Regions from separate parts of the Petrimonas sp. genome, predicted to be linked through region 3. Evidence: riboswitches for the same ligand, from Rfam matches in the RefSeq annotation. Region 3 holds a riboswitch; each other region holds the start of a gene.
The links. A riboswitch is a leader RNA that binds a small molecule or an ion and turns the genes downstream of it on or off. The one in region 3 is predicted to bind cobalamin.
Positions count from the first base shown of each region.

Region 1 (4,798 bases), 460 kb from region 3:
GTGGACACTCCGCCGGCCCCCAATGTATAACTGAACCCGTTGTCCTGAATCTTGTTGCGCAGGCGACAGCAGCTCGATAATGAGTCGGCATTGTCGCTCATATAGGTAAAGAAAGAGTGTCCTTCGGCATACATTTCGGCGGTAAAATCGGAATATTCTGTATCGATCACATCCTCTTCCCGCGAGAGCAATGCCATCGTTTCCACCGGAAAGGTAAGCACGGTTTTGGTGCGTTCCTTGTTAAACCATTTCATAAATCGTTTCTGTAACCAGCTGAGCGATTCCCATACGGGGCGTGATCCGTCGGGAAAAAGGAATTCCCCGAACAGGCTTTCGAAGTAGAGCCTGTCGTAGTAGGAAATATTCCAGAAAACCGCCTGGAAATTACGTGCTCCCGTAGGCTGGTTGATGGAATAAACGATCTGTTCGAAGCAGTCGGTAATCATTTTGTCTATTGTTCGTTGCCTCCTTGACAGGTCCACCACGTCCCCGGAACGCCCGAAATAGTCGTCGCCGTACTCTTTTCGGATAAAATAGTCCAGGTACATCAGGAACTCGGGCGTGGCGCAGGCGCCGCTGAGCATGCTCGACACGATGAACACCATATTGATGAACCCACCGCAGAACGATTTCAGGTTGGTCGGGGGCATGGAGTTGCCACCGATGGGAAGGGTGCCGTTCAGCAACCACGGGTACATCGTGATGCTGGCACAGTAGTTGGCTAGGCTGGTCTCATCGTTTTTATAGATAAAATGCTCGTTCAGCATACCGATGTATTTGTCGGCAAGCTCCTTCCCGTAGATCTCCTTCATACGGTCGGTGATCATTTTCCGGTTTAGGTCAATGAAGTTCTTTTTGGGTAATTCCCCGATGAGGGTGGCAATGTTTTTCTTCTCTACGTTGGCATTGGCATCGAACTTGCTTCCCGTTGCTGCGTTCTGTGCGTTGCAATAGTTCATCAGGAAGTTCATCTTGCTCTGGATTTCACGTGTTTCGGTATGTTTCTGCCGGTAGAGCATGTATGCTTTTGCAACGGCGAAGTATTTTTCCCTCATCAGCGCTGTTTCTACCTGGTTCTGAATTTCTTCCACAGTCATGCCGTCAGAAATGTGGAGGTGGGAGAGGAGCGTGATAAAGTCCTCTTCGGTGGCGAAAGATCCTACCGCCAGAAATGCTTTTGCAACGGCATTTCTGATTTTCTCGATGGAGAAGGGAACCTTTTTCCCGTCTCGTTTTACAATAAAAATTTCTTTGTTGCCCATATTTAGACATTTAGATAATTGGATAAATAGCCCTTGAAACCTGCAAACCTGCCAGTTTTTAAAATAACAAATAGGGATATCAAATTTTTAACCGTCTTTTTACCCGAAAGACATCAAAAAGAGTATATAAATACATCTGGCAGGTCTTCTGACTTACTCCCGTGTCTGAACGCCTTCCCGTTCCGGTTTATCGAAACAGTGGCTATGGAGGTGTTTGTTCAGCACGCAAAAAAAGAGCTTACAGCAGCGGGAACTGTTGCCGATTTTCACGGCATTCCCTTTTATTTTATTCATAAAGACAACTATGAATAAAAACCAAATGTTACCACAAAGGTAAATTTACTTTTTTAGAAAACCAATAAAGTTTTCCGGAAAAGTTATCAACATAGGTGCTTTTATTTTTTATATTTCTGATTATTAAATTTATATATTTTAATTTCGATAGTTCCTTGATTAAATTCAAGTGACAATATTTTCTTTTTTTTCTACTGATTAATTGCTATACTTTGCATAATTATTTAAAAAAGCATGATAAAAGCGGTCGCCATCCGGTCGCACAACCCCGAACAGCTTCTTTTTCTCAAAAATTCATAAAACAAACTCCAATTTCACAAAAATGACCGATAGATTTTATACCTTTGTATTCTTTAAAAAAATAATCATTGATGTCAAAGAAAATAAATTCGGCACTCATTTCGGTATACCACAAAGACGGCCTGGAGGAGATATTGAAATTGCTGAACAGTTTAAACGTAAAGCTTATATCAACGGGGGGAACCCGTGATTTTATCCAGTCGTTGGGTTATGAGTGTGAATCGGTGGAGGATGTTACCGGCTATCCATCTATTCTAGGCGGACGGGTAAAGACACTGCATCCTAAAGTTTTCGGGGGAATTCTGTACCGCCGTGACGAGGAGCAGGACCGGAAAATCATCAAATCCTATGATATTCCCTCTATAGACCTGGTCATCGTTGATTTATATCCGTTTGAAGAAACCGTAGCTACACAAGCTCCCGAAGATGAAATTATCGAGAAAATAGATATTGGCGGAATCTCGCTTATTCGCGGGGCTGCCAAAAACTTTAAAGATGTGATTGTTGTGGCTTCCATGAAGCAATATAAACCGTTGCTCGATCTGTTAAAAAAGAAAAGCGGAAATACCGACATTGAGGATCGGCGCTGGTTTGCCAAGGAAGCCTTTGCCGTTTCATCGGGATACGATTCGGCTATTTTTAATTATTTCGACAAGGGCGAAAGCCCCGTTTTGCGGATTTCTGCCGACAGTGGCAAAACATTGAGATACGGGGAAAATCCGCATCAAAAGGGCGTTTTTTACGGTAACTTTAATGAAATATTTGAGCAGTTGCACGGCAAAGAGATTTCGTACAACAACCTGCTCGACATAGACGCCGCCGTTTCGTTGATTGCCGATTTTGATGAAACAGCCTTGGCTATTCTGAAGCACAATAATGCTTGTGGCATGGCCTGTCGGAGTACGGTAAAAGAAGCCTGGGATGCAGCTCTAGCGGCTGATCCTATCTCTGCTTTCGGCGGAATTGTGGTTACTAACCGTCAGGTGGATGCAGATGCCGCTAAAGTCATAAATGAAATTTTCTTCGAAGTAATTATTGCTCCCGATTATTCGCAGGATGCGCTCAATATCCTGTTCCAGAAGAAGAACCGGATCATCCTCAAGCAAAAAATAACCGGAAAGGAGGCGAACAATACACAGGTCCGTTCTGCATTAAACGGATTCCTGGTGCAGGATAAAGATACGAGTATTCAGACAAGAAGCGATTTAACGGTGGTAACCGCAAAAGTTCCAACGGAAAAAGAAACGGAAGATCTGCTGTTCGCAAATATCCTGGTGAAACATACGAAGTCGAACGCTATAGTGCTGGCGAAAAACAAGCAATTGATTGCTAGCGGGACCGGACAAACATCGCGAGTGGATGCGTTGAATCAGGCGATAGAGAAAGCAGGAACGTTTAAATTTAACCTTAACGGGGCCGTAATGGCATCGGACGCTTTCTTTCCTTTCCCCGATTGCGTTGAAATAGCGCATAAAGCCGGAATAACAGCTGTAGTTCAGCCGGGAGGCTCCATCAAGGATGCAGAGTCGGTTGCTTACTGTAACGAAAACGGCCTGGCCATGGTTACAACCGGGATCAGGCATTTTAAACATTGATTGAGAAGCCAGGGGTGGGTTCTCGCAGTGTGAACACACCCTGCAACTCGTAACAAACATAACAATATGGGATTATTTTCATTCACACAAGAGTTGGCAATGGACCTGGGAACCGCCAACTCCATTATTGTAAACAATGCCGGAAAAATTCTGCTGGACGAGCCGTCCATAGTGGCATTGGACCGCAAGACCGACAGGATGATCGCGCTGGGCGAGAAGGCCCGCCAAATGCACGGAAAAACACACGAAAACATACATACGGTCAGGCCCCTGAGGGATGGTGTAATCGCTGATTTTAACGCCGCAGAACAGATGATTCGCGGTATGATTAAAATGGCTACAAAAAACAAAGGCGGATTATTTTCGCCGTCACTTCGGGTAGTAATCTGTATTCCGTCAGGAAGCACCGAAGTGGAAATCCGTGCGGTTCGTGACTCAGCTGAACATGCCGGAGGACGCGATGTTTACATGCTCTTCGAGCCTATGGCAGCTGCTCTGGGTATCGGCCTGGATGTGGAGATTCCCGAAGGGAACATGATTGTGGACATAGGTGGGGGAACAACAGAGATTGCTGTGATCTCACTGGGCGGGATAGTATCGAACAAATCGATAAAGATTGCCGGTGACGACCTCACCGAAGACATTATGGATTATATGGGGCGTCAGCACAACATGAAAGTGGGAGAGAGAACCGCCGAACAGATCAAGATTAATGTAGGCTCCGTCTTGACCGAGCTTCAGGATCCTCCAGAAGATTTTGTCGTTCACGGTCCTAATCGCATGACGTCTTTGCCGATGGATGTGCCCGTATCCTATCAGGAGATAGCACACTGCCTTGAAAAGTCGATCTCTAAAGTGGATTCAGCGGTGCTTAGTGCACTGGAACAAACTCCCCCGGAGTTATATGCCGATATTGTACGTAATGGAATTTACCTGACAGGAGGCGGTGCTTTGCTTCGTGGTTTGGATAAACGGCTGACCGATAAAATCGGTATTCCGTTCAAAGTAGTAGATGATCCGTTACACGTGGTAGCCAAAGGAACAGGTATTGCTTTAAGAAACATTGATAAGTTTACATTCCTGATGAGATAGGATGAAAAACCTTCTCTCGTTTATTATCAGAAACAGTTCGTGGCTGGTAGCAATCGGCTTGATTGTTATCAGCTTCTATCTGGTATTTTCTTATAATTCTTATCAGAGAAGTGTATACCTCACATCTGCAAACAAGGCTACTGGCTGGTTTTACGAGATTTCTGACAAAGCAACGGCTTTTATCTATTTAAACAAGAGCAACAAGCTTTTACTGGAACGGAATGCACGGCTCGAAGAAGAACTATACTCGTTAAA
Region 1 covers NZ_OY997410.1:2,376,980-2,381,777, reverse strand. The annotation lists gene nrdD (anaerobic ribonucleoside-triphosphate reductase) at 1-1,262, opposite strand, end outside; cobalamin riboswitch at 1,383-1,597, opposite strand; gene purH (bifunctional phosphoribosylaminoimidazolecarboxamide formyltransferase/IMP cyclohydrolase) at 1,928-3,451, shown strand; gene AACM02_RS09885 (rod shape-determining protein) at 3,518-4,543, shown strand; gene mreC (rod shape-determining protein MreC) at 4,545-4,798, shown strand, end outside.
Region 1: another riboswitch for cobalamin. It lies ahead of nrdD (anaerobic ribonucleoside-triphosphate reductase); the one in region 3 lies ahead of AACM02_RS07875 (TonB-dependent receptor plug domain-containing protein).

Region 2 (4,798 bases), 580 kb from region 3:
AGTATTGACGAAAACGCAATCAAGCGCGAGGTTTCCGAAGCAATCGACACCCTTAACCGGATGCTGAAAAACGATCAGACAGACATGCTTATTCTCGACGAAATACTTATCTCCGTCAGGGATAATTACCTGGAAGAAAATACCTTAATTGATTTTATGAAAAACAAGCCTCCTCATACGGAACTCATCCTAACGGGAAGAGGAGCCACTCCGAATGTTATGGATCTGGCCGATTACGTGAGTTTCATCCGGAAAATAAAACATCCCTACGATAAAGGCGTTTTTAGCCGCGAAGGAATAGAGTATTGATGATTTGAGAATTGTAATAGCAAGAATATGTCTAAAAAACTCATTTGGTTCATCTACGTTCTTCTGTTTTTGGTAGCATTATCTGTTGTCATAATTCTATCGCTAAGCATTGGCGAAATCCCCATACCCTATAAAAAAATTCCGCAAATTCTCGCCGATAAGGAGAGCATGGAGTACGGCGTGTTGTTTTACATTCGTATTCCGCGCACATTGCTTGGCTTTGCCATAGGCGGGAGCCTGAGCCTGGCCGGCGCCATATTACAAGGAATTTACCGCAATCCCCTGGTGGAGCCCTACACACTGGGCATATCGGGGGGAGCATCCCTGGGTGTTACGTTTGCCATCGTGGCAGGATTACACTTGCTTAACATCCTACTTTTGCCGCTTGCCGGATTTATCGGTGCATTTACAACCATATTTCTGGTTTATACATTAAGTTTGAAAAAGGGTGCACTGAGTGTGAACAGGATGCTCCTTATCGGTGTTATGATCAGTTTTATCTCGTCCTCGTTGATGATGTTTTTAATGTCCATCACAGCGACAGAAAACATCCACGGCATTGTCTTCTGGATTATGGGATCGCTCAACGAATCCAATACCGCCATGATCGGAGCCATGGTTGTCTTGTCAATCGTTTGCCTGCTTATTTCTTATCTGTTTGTGATGCCACTCAATGCGCTACGCCTGGGGGAGGAAAAAGCCCGCCATTTAGGCATTAATTCCAATGCCACTATTCGTATTTTATTTGTTATTACCTCTGTCCTCACCGGTGCCTGTATCGCCGTTGGAGGAGTTATTGGATTTGTTGGATTGGTTATTCCTCACATTGTCCGCCTGTTTGTAGGTTCGGATTATCGCATTATGCTGGTTTCCTCTTTTTTAAGCGGAAGTATTTTTTTAATATTGTGTGATATTATTGCCCGGACCATCATTTCTCCTAACGAATTACCTATCGGCGTAATTACAGGAATTGTGGGAGGAGTAGTTTTTATTGTCTTACTAAGCCGTTCTCAAAAACGCTCTAAACTGCTGCGAATATGAAAGAATTACTCACATTAAATAATTTTTCGTGTGGTTACAAGAACGGCTTTTCTATAAACGGTATCAGCTTTTCTTTAATTGAAGGCACCTTTACCGGCATCATTGGCCCTAACGGATCGGGGAAAACCACACTTTTCCGCGGTATCTCCGGCGACCTTCCCGTACGCTCCGGATCTGTTCTGTTCGAAGACAGGGATTTATCGCTGTTGACGCTCCGCGAAAAAGCACAGAAAATCGCTATTGTATCGCAATTTACGGAAACAACCCACATCACGGTCGAAGAATACGTATTGATGGGAAGAATGCCCTACAGGAAACCGTTTCAGTTTTTCGACAAGGCCGAAGATATAGATATTGCACATCACTACATGCAGTTGACCAATACGTACCGGCTTCGCGACAAATCCATGGCTGAACTGAGCGGAGGAGAACAACAAATGGCAAGCATTGCTTCGGCACTCTGCCAGAATCCGGCGCTTTTACTGCTGGATGAACCCACGTCGCACCTCGACATCACCCACCAGGTGAAGTTCATGAACCTGATGCAAAAACTTAACGATGAGCTGAAATTATCCGTGATCATGATTGTGCATGACTTAACATTGGCTGCCGAATACTGCGATTACCTCATCATGATGAAAAACGGTAGAATCCACAGGAAAGGGAGTCCCGAAAACGTTCTTACATACGAGAACATCGAGCATGTTTACGATACCGTTGTGGTTGTAAAAATAAATCCCGTATCGGGAAAACCGGTGGTCTTTCCTGTCTCGGAACGAAGATTAAGAGAGTTAAACGAGCTATAAGACCAGAACCACTAGGTTCTCTATTTAATAAAAAGGGTTTTCTTTCTGAAATTAAAATAAAACGTTACCTTTGTACCTGCTTTTAGACATCATGGAATTTGGTAATCCCGCCTCAAGCGGAAGAATCCAAAGCTGTACCCGCAGCCGTATGTTTCAAAATGTTTTCTGAGTTGTATTGTCACTGTTCCGTTGTCCGGGATGGGAAGGCATCAGAAAACAGAAACGAGCCGGAAGACCTGTCCGAAAGCCATCATCTATCATACGCTTTCGGGGATAAAAGCAAGGTGTTTTCTACAAGACCCAATCAGGTTATGGCATGCCTGCCATTCCCTTTTCCTTCTCGAAAGTTTATGGTTACACAAATCATTAATTGTTTAACTGTAAATTTTTTTATTTATGTACAAAAAAATTTTATCGGGAGTTGCGGCCCTGCTTGCTTTTGCAGGGATGCTACAAGCCCAGGAGACCGTTAAGGATTACGATCTCGACGAGGTTGTTGTTACGGCAACACGAATGAACTTGCCACTTAAAAGTATTCCACAAAAAGTGGAAATTATTGACAAAGACAAAATCGTGTCTATTCCTGCCGAAAATGCAGCTGAGCTTCTAAAGAGAGCAACAAATCTTGACATGATTCAATATCCCGGTGCGTCAGCCACCGTGGGTATGAGGGGATTTTCACCTACAGCGCACGCACGCAGCTATACCCTTGTAATGATTGACGGATTACCATCCGGGACAAGCAATTTAACAACCTTACCCACATCGGTTATTGAACGTATCGAAGTGATCAAAGGCCCCTATTCGGTTCTCTACGGAACCGATGCCATGGGAGGCGTAATAAACATCATCACAAAAAAAGCAACGTTACAAAAAACCGGGGAAGTTTCGCTCAAAGGCGGAAGTTTTGGCACAACTTCGTTCGATGCCAATGCGGCGGGCATGCTTTCTGACAGAGTTGGTGTCGTCGTGGGTTTTTCGAACCAGATACAGCAAAAAGATTACCGTATAGGCGGAAAAAATTTGTTGAAAATATCCAAAACGGAGAAGCTCATCCTCGACGAAAAATCATATGGCGATGTGTATCCGAACACCACGTTTCAGATGTCTCAACTCTTTGGAAAACTAAACTATTCCGTGAACAACCAATGGAACGTGTCTGTATCGTCGTTCTACAACCTGGCTTCGGATGTGGAAACACCCGGAAATTACTTCACTCAGATTGCATCCAAAAAAGATATCGGCAGACTCAATCTGTTCAGCGAAATATCACACACGTCTGAAAACAACAAATTAATCATTGCACCTTACTATTCCAACGAAAAAAACTGGAATTACGAAACAGCGGCAAGCGACAAAACCAATTTCATCTCTTTTAAGGATGATGTGAGTGAGTATGGTGTGAGAACAAACAATACGTATTATCTCAATCATATAACCCTGTTGGCAGGCATGGACTATGATGTGCTGGATTATCAATCTACCCGCCAATCAAAAAAAGGAAATGAAGCAAGCCCCTATAAGCCAAACAACAGAAATCAACGGTTATCGGCTTTTGTTCAAACAAATTACGAGTTGGGAGACTTATCCATAAATGGAGGATTAAGAGCAAACTATATCCGGTATAAAATCTTCAAACATGATAGCCTGAGTAATAAGAGCACCTCGGACAATTATTTTTATCTGATTCCATCTCTGGGACTAAAATACAACCTGCCTAAAGGGTTCAACGTCCATGCAAGTGTGGGAAAAGCATTCAGTATTCCCGACGCATTTGCCACATCGGGCTTTTATGAGGTAAATACCTTGGTTGGCGAGTGGCCATTCAGGATGGCCTATGTGGGAAATGCAGACTTGAAACCCGAAACGTCAATCACCTACGAAGGAGGAATGGGGTATTATCGGGATACATTTTATTTTGACCTAACCTATTTCAACACAACCCACAAAAATAAAATTGTAACACGAAGAACATCCGGTATGGGCAATGAAGCAGATTCCACTCATTATGAAAATGCGAAATCGGCATCAATGAGCGGATTGGAGTTTATAGGTTCGATAAATATAGGACAACTGGTTGGGTGGAACAACAAAGTGGAAATATACGGAGGATTAACCTACATGTTCAACAATACATTTACAGAATTCGCAACCGAGAAAGTGAAAGACCTCTTGTTTGTGAATAAAACCAACGGTAATTTCGGAATCTCCTACGACAACCGCAAAGGTTTTACCACCCGCCTGCATGCAAGATATAAAGGGCGTCGGTTGGAAAGAGACGGTTTTTCAAGAGCAAGGCCTCTGATTACGAAAGAAAACTACTATACAAAAGGGGGTTACAAAGAAACCGACAAGATATTACAATTTTCAGATCATCTTATTTTCGATTATTCGGCTTTCTACAATCTTACCCCCAAAGCCCGTATCGGCATCTCCGTTTCCAACCTTTTCGATGAAAACTACACCGAGAAAGACGGATACAACATGCCGGGACGGAACATTATGGGTCATGCATCTTATTTCTTTTAAATAAAAAAATCATGAAACTAAAAATTATTTCTTTATTGACAACAAGCCTGCTTGTCTTAACTCTACAAGCCCAGGAAAAAGTTACCGTAACCATAAATTACGGAGAAGAAAAG
Region 2 covers NZ_OY997410.1:2,491,874-2,496,671, forward strand. The annotation lists gene AACM02_RS10395 (cob(I)yrinic acid a,c-diamide adenosyltransferase) at 1-309, shown strand, start outside; gene AACM02_RS10400 (iron chelate uptake ABC transporter family permease subunit) at 337-1,350, shown strand; gene AACM02_RS10405 (ABC transporter ATP-binding protein) at 1,347-2,156, shown strand; cobalamin riboswitch at 2,212-2,415, shown strand; gene AACM02_RS10410 (TonB-dependent receptor) at 2,553-4,685, shown strand; gene AACM02_RS10415 (DUF4430 domain-containing protein) at 4,697-4,798, shown strand, end outside.
Region 2: another riboswitch for cobalamin. It lies ahead of AACM02_RS10410 (TonB-dependent receptor); the one in region 3 lies ahead of AACM02_RS07875 (TonB-dependent receptor plug domain-containing protein).

Region 3 (4,798 bases):
CACGATATTCCCTTTTGTCACCGATTGCCCGGTTAATTCCGAGAGTTCGACCTGATCCGTCAACGGGCGGATAAAAGGCAGCATACTGTTTCCCTTTACCGGAATCCTCACCGCACGGCGCGCTTCAATTTCCTCCAGAATATGCGAAAAGAAGACCTCGTTCGGGACAATCAGGGATTCCATTCTTACGGCAATAACGAGCGGGTTAATGACACAGCTTCATAGTCCGGCCGGCAATCGAGCCGGTAAACCGGTACACGTTGCAAAACAGCCGCAACAACATCCAGCACCCGGTCTTTATTACCGGCATCCGACCGGAGCATCGCCGCCGAAGCATACAACGAAGAGAGCGCTTCAACGTTCCTGAGCCGTGTCAACCGATTTTCGGGGCTCTGGTACAGGTGGACGAAAGCGGCAACCTCCGCGGACGCGTTCCTGAAGCAGGCCGTGCTTCCGCTCCAGGGAGCTCCGTAAACCCTTACCGGCTCGTCTTCGAACACGCGTATCAGCGGTTCATCATCGTTCAGCAGCGTACAGCCAGGCACAAACTCTCTCCACAGCCGGCTGTGGGTACTTTTTCCCGTTCCGCTCCTACCTAAAAAAACCAGCGCCTTGCCGTTCAGTTCCGTCACGGAGGCATGAATCTTGATGGTCCGGTTCGCAAGGATGGAGGTCACGCCAAAGGCCAGCCTCAGGAAACTATTGAGAAAGACGGCTTCGTTTTTATCGGTAAACGAGAGATCGCAAACCACCTCCTTCCAGTCTGCCGGAGCAAAGAACCGGTGTTCCTTCTCCCCCTGTTTCATGGAGACAACCATCCCTTCCGGTGAGTGGTACACCCGATAGTCCACGCCGTTCCACTCCATCGTATCGTCCGGCGGAAATTCGGGCAGATGAACCTCCCGGTGGCCTCTTAAACTGAACAAAAAATCATCGCCGGAACTATTTTCCACCCGGAAAGGGGTGTAATTCGGCATAATTCCGGTAGTACGTGCCCTGTCGGGGGTTTCTATGCAGAATAGATGCCCGGCCACACTGTATTTAAGTTTCTCATTCATAACTCAACACAAAGATATATTTTTTTATTTTCTTTCCACTTTTTTTTACCTATCTTTGTCCTCGAAATGTTGGTGTTACGCGTTCCAGATTTGGCTTCGGAACCGTAATGAAAAGGGAATCAGGTGAAAATCCTGAACAGACCCGCTGCTGTAAGCTTCGTTTCACGTGCTGAACAGATCACCTTTTGCCACTAAAACCCGCTCCTGCTTCCCCACAAGGGAGGCACTAGCTTCGGAAAGAAGCTCGAAAACCGGTTTTGGGAAGGCGTTCAGGACACGGAAGTAAGTCAGAAGACCTGCCATCGTTTCGCACCTGTTAATGGCTTTCGGGGGATAGAGCTTGAAAACGACTCGCGAACAGAATCTTTTTTATTTACGCGCTTCATTTTCAGAATGCTTTACCGGAATTAAAAATTCGGTATAAGATGAATGTTTTAAAAAGAAATGCAGTAATCGTTGCCGCACTTTATGCGGTAACTACTCCGTTGCTGGCGCAGACCAGCCTCGACAGCTTGCAGCACCTGCCCGAAGTGGTCGTGACGGAGAGGTATGGCGACCGGGAAATCCGCTCATCGGCTCCGATGCGTATTTTATTGCGAAAATCGATCCGGAACCTCAATGCGTTGCAGCTGTCCGACGTGGTTAAACACTTTCCCGGCGTTACCGTGAAGGACTTCGGGGGTATCGGCGGGCTCAAGGCCGTATCGGTACGTAGCCTCGGTGCCAGCCACACGGCGGTGAACTACAACGGCTTTACCATAAACGACATACAAACGGGACAAATAGATATCGGCCGGTTTGCCCTGGACAACGTCGATATGATCTCCCTGAACTCGGGACAAAGCGATAACATCTTTCAACCGGCCCGGCTGTTCGCGTCAGCCTCGGTACTGAACATCCAGAGCGCCGCACCACAGGTAGGCCCGGGAAAAAAGGTCAACGGGAGGGCTTCGCTCAAAGCCGGATCGTTCGGCATGTTCAACCCGGCAGTCTCCACCAACCTGAAACTTAACGAAAAGCTATCGGCATCGCTGAGCGGCGAATGGCTGTCCGCTAACGGTGAGTACCCGTACATCTTGCATTACGGTGAGGCCGGAAGAGACAGCTCATCGGTAGAGAAACGCGAAAATACCGATGTGAAGAACCTCCGGCTGGAGGGTGCCCTGTTCGCCAACTTTTCCGATAAAAGCAGCGGAAACCTGCGCACCTACTACTACCAGTCGGAACGCGGACTGCCCGGAGCCACCATCCTCTACAACACGTCCGGCTTTTCCAAACAACGGCTCCGGGACAACACCTTTTTCACGCAGGCACACTACCTCAACAACCTCTCCGGGCGGTGGGCCTTACAGGCAAATGCCAAGTATAACCACGGCTATGTGTATTACCTCGATCCGGAATTTTTAAATGCGGAAGGGAAACTGGAAAACAGGTACCGGCAAAACGAGTTTTACGGATCGGTTTCGGCCCTGTTCAGGGCATTGGAGAACCTCTCTTTCTCAGCATCAACGGATGTCGTGATGAACAACATGTCGGCCAATCTGCCGGATTTTGCCTACCCCACCCGCTACACCTCACTCTCGAGCCTTGCCGCGAAGTACGTCTCCGACCGGCTCCTGGCCACGGCCAGCCTCCTTTACACACAGACATCGGAGCACGTACGGTCGGGTACGGCTGCAGACAACCGGCACAGGCTCTCCCCATACTCCAGCCTAACGTTCCAGCCTTTCGAAGCGATCGATTTCCGCCTGAGGGCGTTCTACAAAAATATTTTCCGGCTACCCACCTTCAACGACCTGTATTATTCGCGCGTGGGGAAACGGGACCTGAAACCCGAAGATACGCATCAGGTCAACATAGGGTTCACTTATTCCACGTCCGCGGGCGACCGGCTCCTGCTGCTGACAATGACCACAGATGCCTATTTCAACAAGATCAACAACAAGATTGTCGCCTACCCCAACCGGAACATCTTCGAGTGGAGCATGATGAACTTTGGCTCGGTGGAGATTTGCGGCGTGGACATTGCGCTGGAAAGTGCTTTTGCGCTTTCCTCCAAGGTAAAGCTGCTTGCCGGAAGTTCGTTCACCTTTCAGGATTCCCGAAACAAGTCCAACCCCGGCAGCCCAGCCTATAACCATCAATTGCCCTATACGCCCCGCTTCTCGGGTTCGGGCCGGGCTGTTGTGGAAACGCCCTGGCTAAACGCGGCTTACACGTTGCTGTGGTCGGGAACACGGTACACCTCGGCACAGAACATGCCGGAGAACAGGTTGAGCGGGTATGCCGATCACGGCATTTCGCTGTCGAAGAGTGTTGAGATAAAACACAACAGGATCGGCCTGTCGGTCGAGGCCCTCAACCTGGGAAACAAGAACTACGAGATCGTCCGCAACTTCCCGATGCCGGGACGGTCATTCAGGGGAACCATTTCCATAAACTTTTAAATATTTAAATAAATGAAGAAGTATTTTGTATTTATTCTGCTGCTCACAACTGCGTTTTTTACGGCCTGCACGCCCGAGACCGTTATCGATGAAACTGAACTTCCGGCAAAGGAAGCCAAGCGTATTCTGATCCTTTCCGAAGGATTTTACGGAGACAACAGCGCGTCGCTTGCGCATTACGACTTTGATAAACAGGTATTGACCAAGGATTATTTCACGTCTGTCAACCAAAGGGGTTTGGGCGACACAGCCAACGACGCCATCCGGTACGGAGCCAAAATCTACGTTGTGGTCAACTCGTCCAGCACCGTTGAGGTGATTGCCGCTAACACGGGGAAATCACTGAAACAGATCCCGATGAAAACCGCTACTAACCAGGCAAAGCAACCCCGGTATGCCGCGGCTTACGGAGGAAAAGTGTATGTCACTTCACACGATGACACCGTCACCCGCATCGACACCACAACGCTGAGCATAGACGGTTCGGTGCAGGTGGGAGCAGATCCCGAAGGCATCTGTATCGCCAACAACAACATTTACGTGGCAAACTCGGGAGGGATGAATTTTCCCAACTACGACAAAACCGTTAGCGTAATCGACCTGAAGAGCTTTACGGAAACGAAAAAGATTGAGGTCGGTTTAAATCCCAAAAGGGTCTATGCCGATAAGGAAGGCGACGTTTATGTGTACTCGGTAGGCAACTATACAACGGTGCCGGCAACGTTTCAAAAGATCACCCCAAAAGGCGAGGTAGCCGCTTTTGATGAAGTGAAGAACATAATGGATTTCACCCTGTCCGGCGACAAGGCATTTATCTATTACAAGGATTACGCCACCTCTGAAACCGTGGTTTCTGTTTTTGACTGCCTGAACGACAAGCTACTCACCGGCAAGCTCATTGCCGACAAATCGATAGCTATTCCCTACTCCATTACCGTAGACCCCTTTAACGGCGATATTTACCTGACCGACGCCGTTGAATACGTGAAGATATTGGGAAATGTCTACTGCTACGACAAAACAGGAAAGCGTAAGTTCACGCTCGAGAACCCGGGTTACCTGCCTAACAGGGTGCTGTTTCTGAACTAACGGTTACCGGCTCCGGACGTTTGTGTCATAATCCACAGCGTCCCGGCTGCCGTTACCGGAAAACGAATTTTTCCTCCGCAGCAGGAAGAATTCCCGGTTGTCTTTTTCGCTGCGCATGATCTCAAATAGTTCGAAACCGTTGCGGCTCATCAGGTTAAGCACAGCAAGCATTCCGTTGAACGACATCGGACGTCGGCGTTCATC
Region 3 covers NZ_OY997410.1:1,915,224-1,920,021, reverse strand. The annotation lists gene AACM02_RS07885 (DUF6146 family protein) at 1-183, opposite strand, end outside; gene AACM02_RS07880 (hypothetical protein) at 186-1,058, opposite strand; cobalamin riboswitch at 1,112-1,377, shown strand; gene AACM02_RS07875 (TonB-dependent receptor plug domain-containing protein) at 1,484-3,505, shown strand; gene AACM02_RS07870 (YncE family protein) at 3,518-4,594, shown strand; gene AACM02_RS07865 (hypothetical protein) at 4,598-4,798, opposite strand, start outside.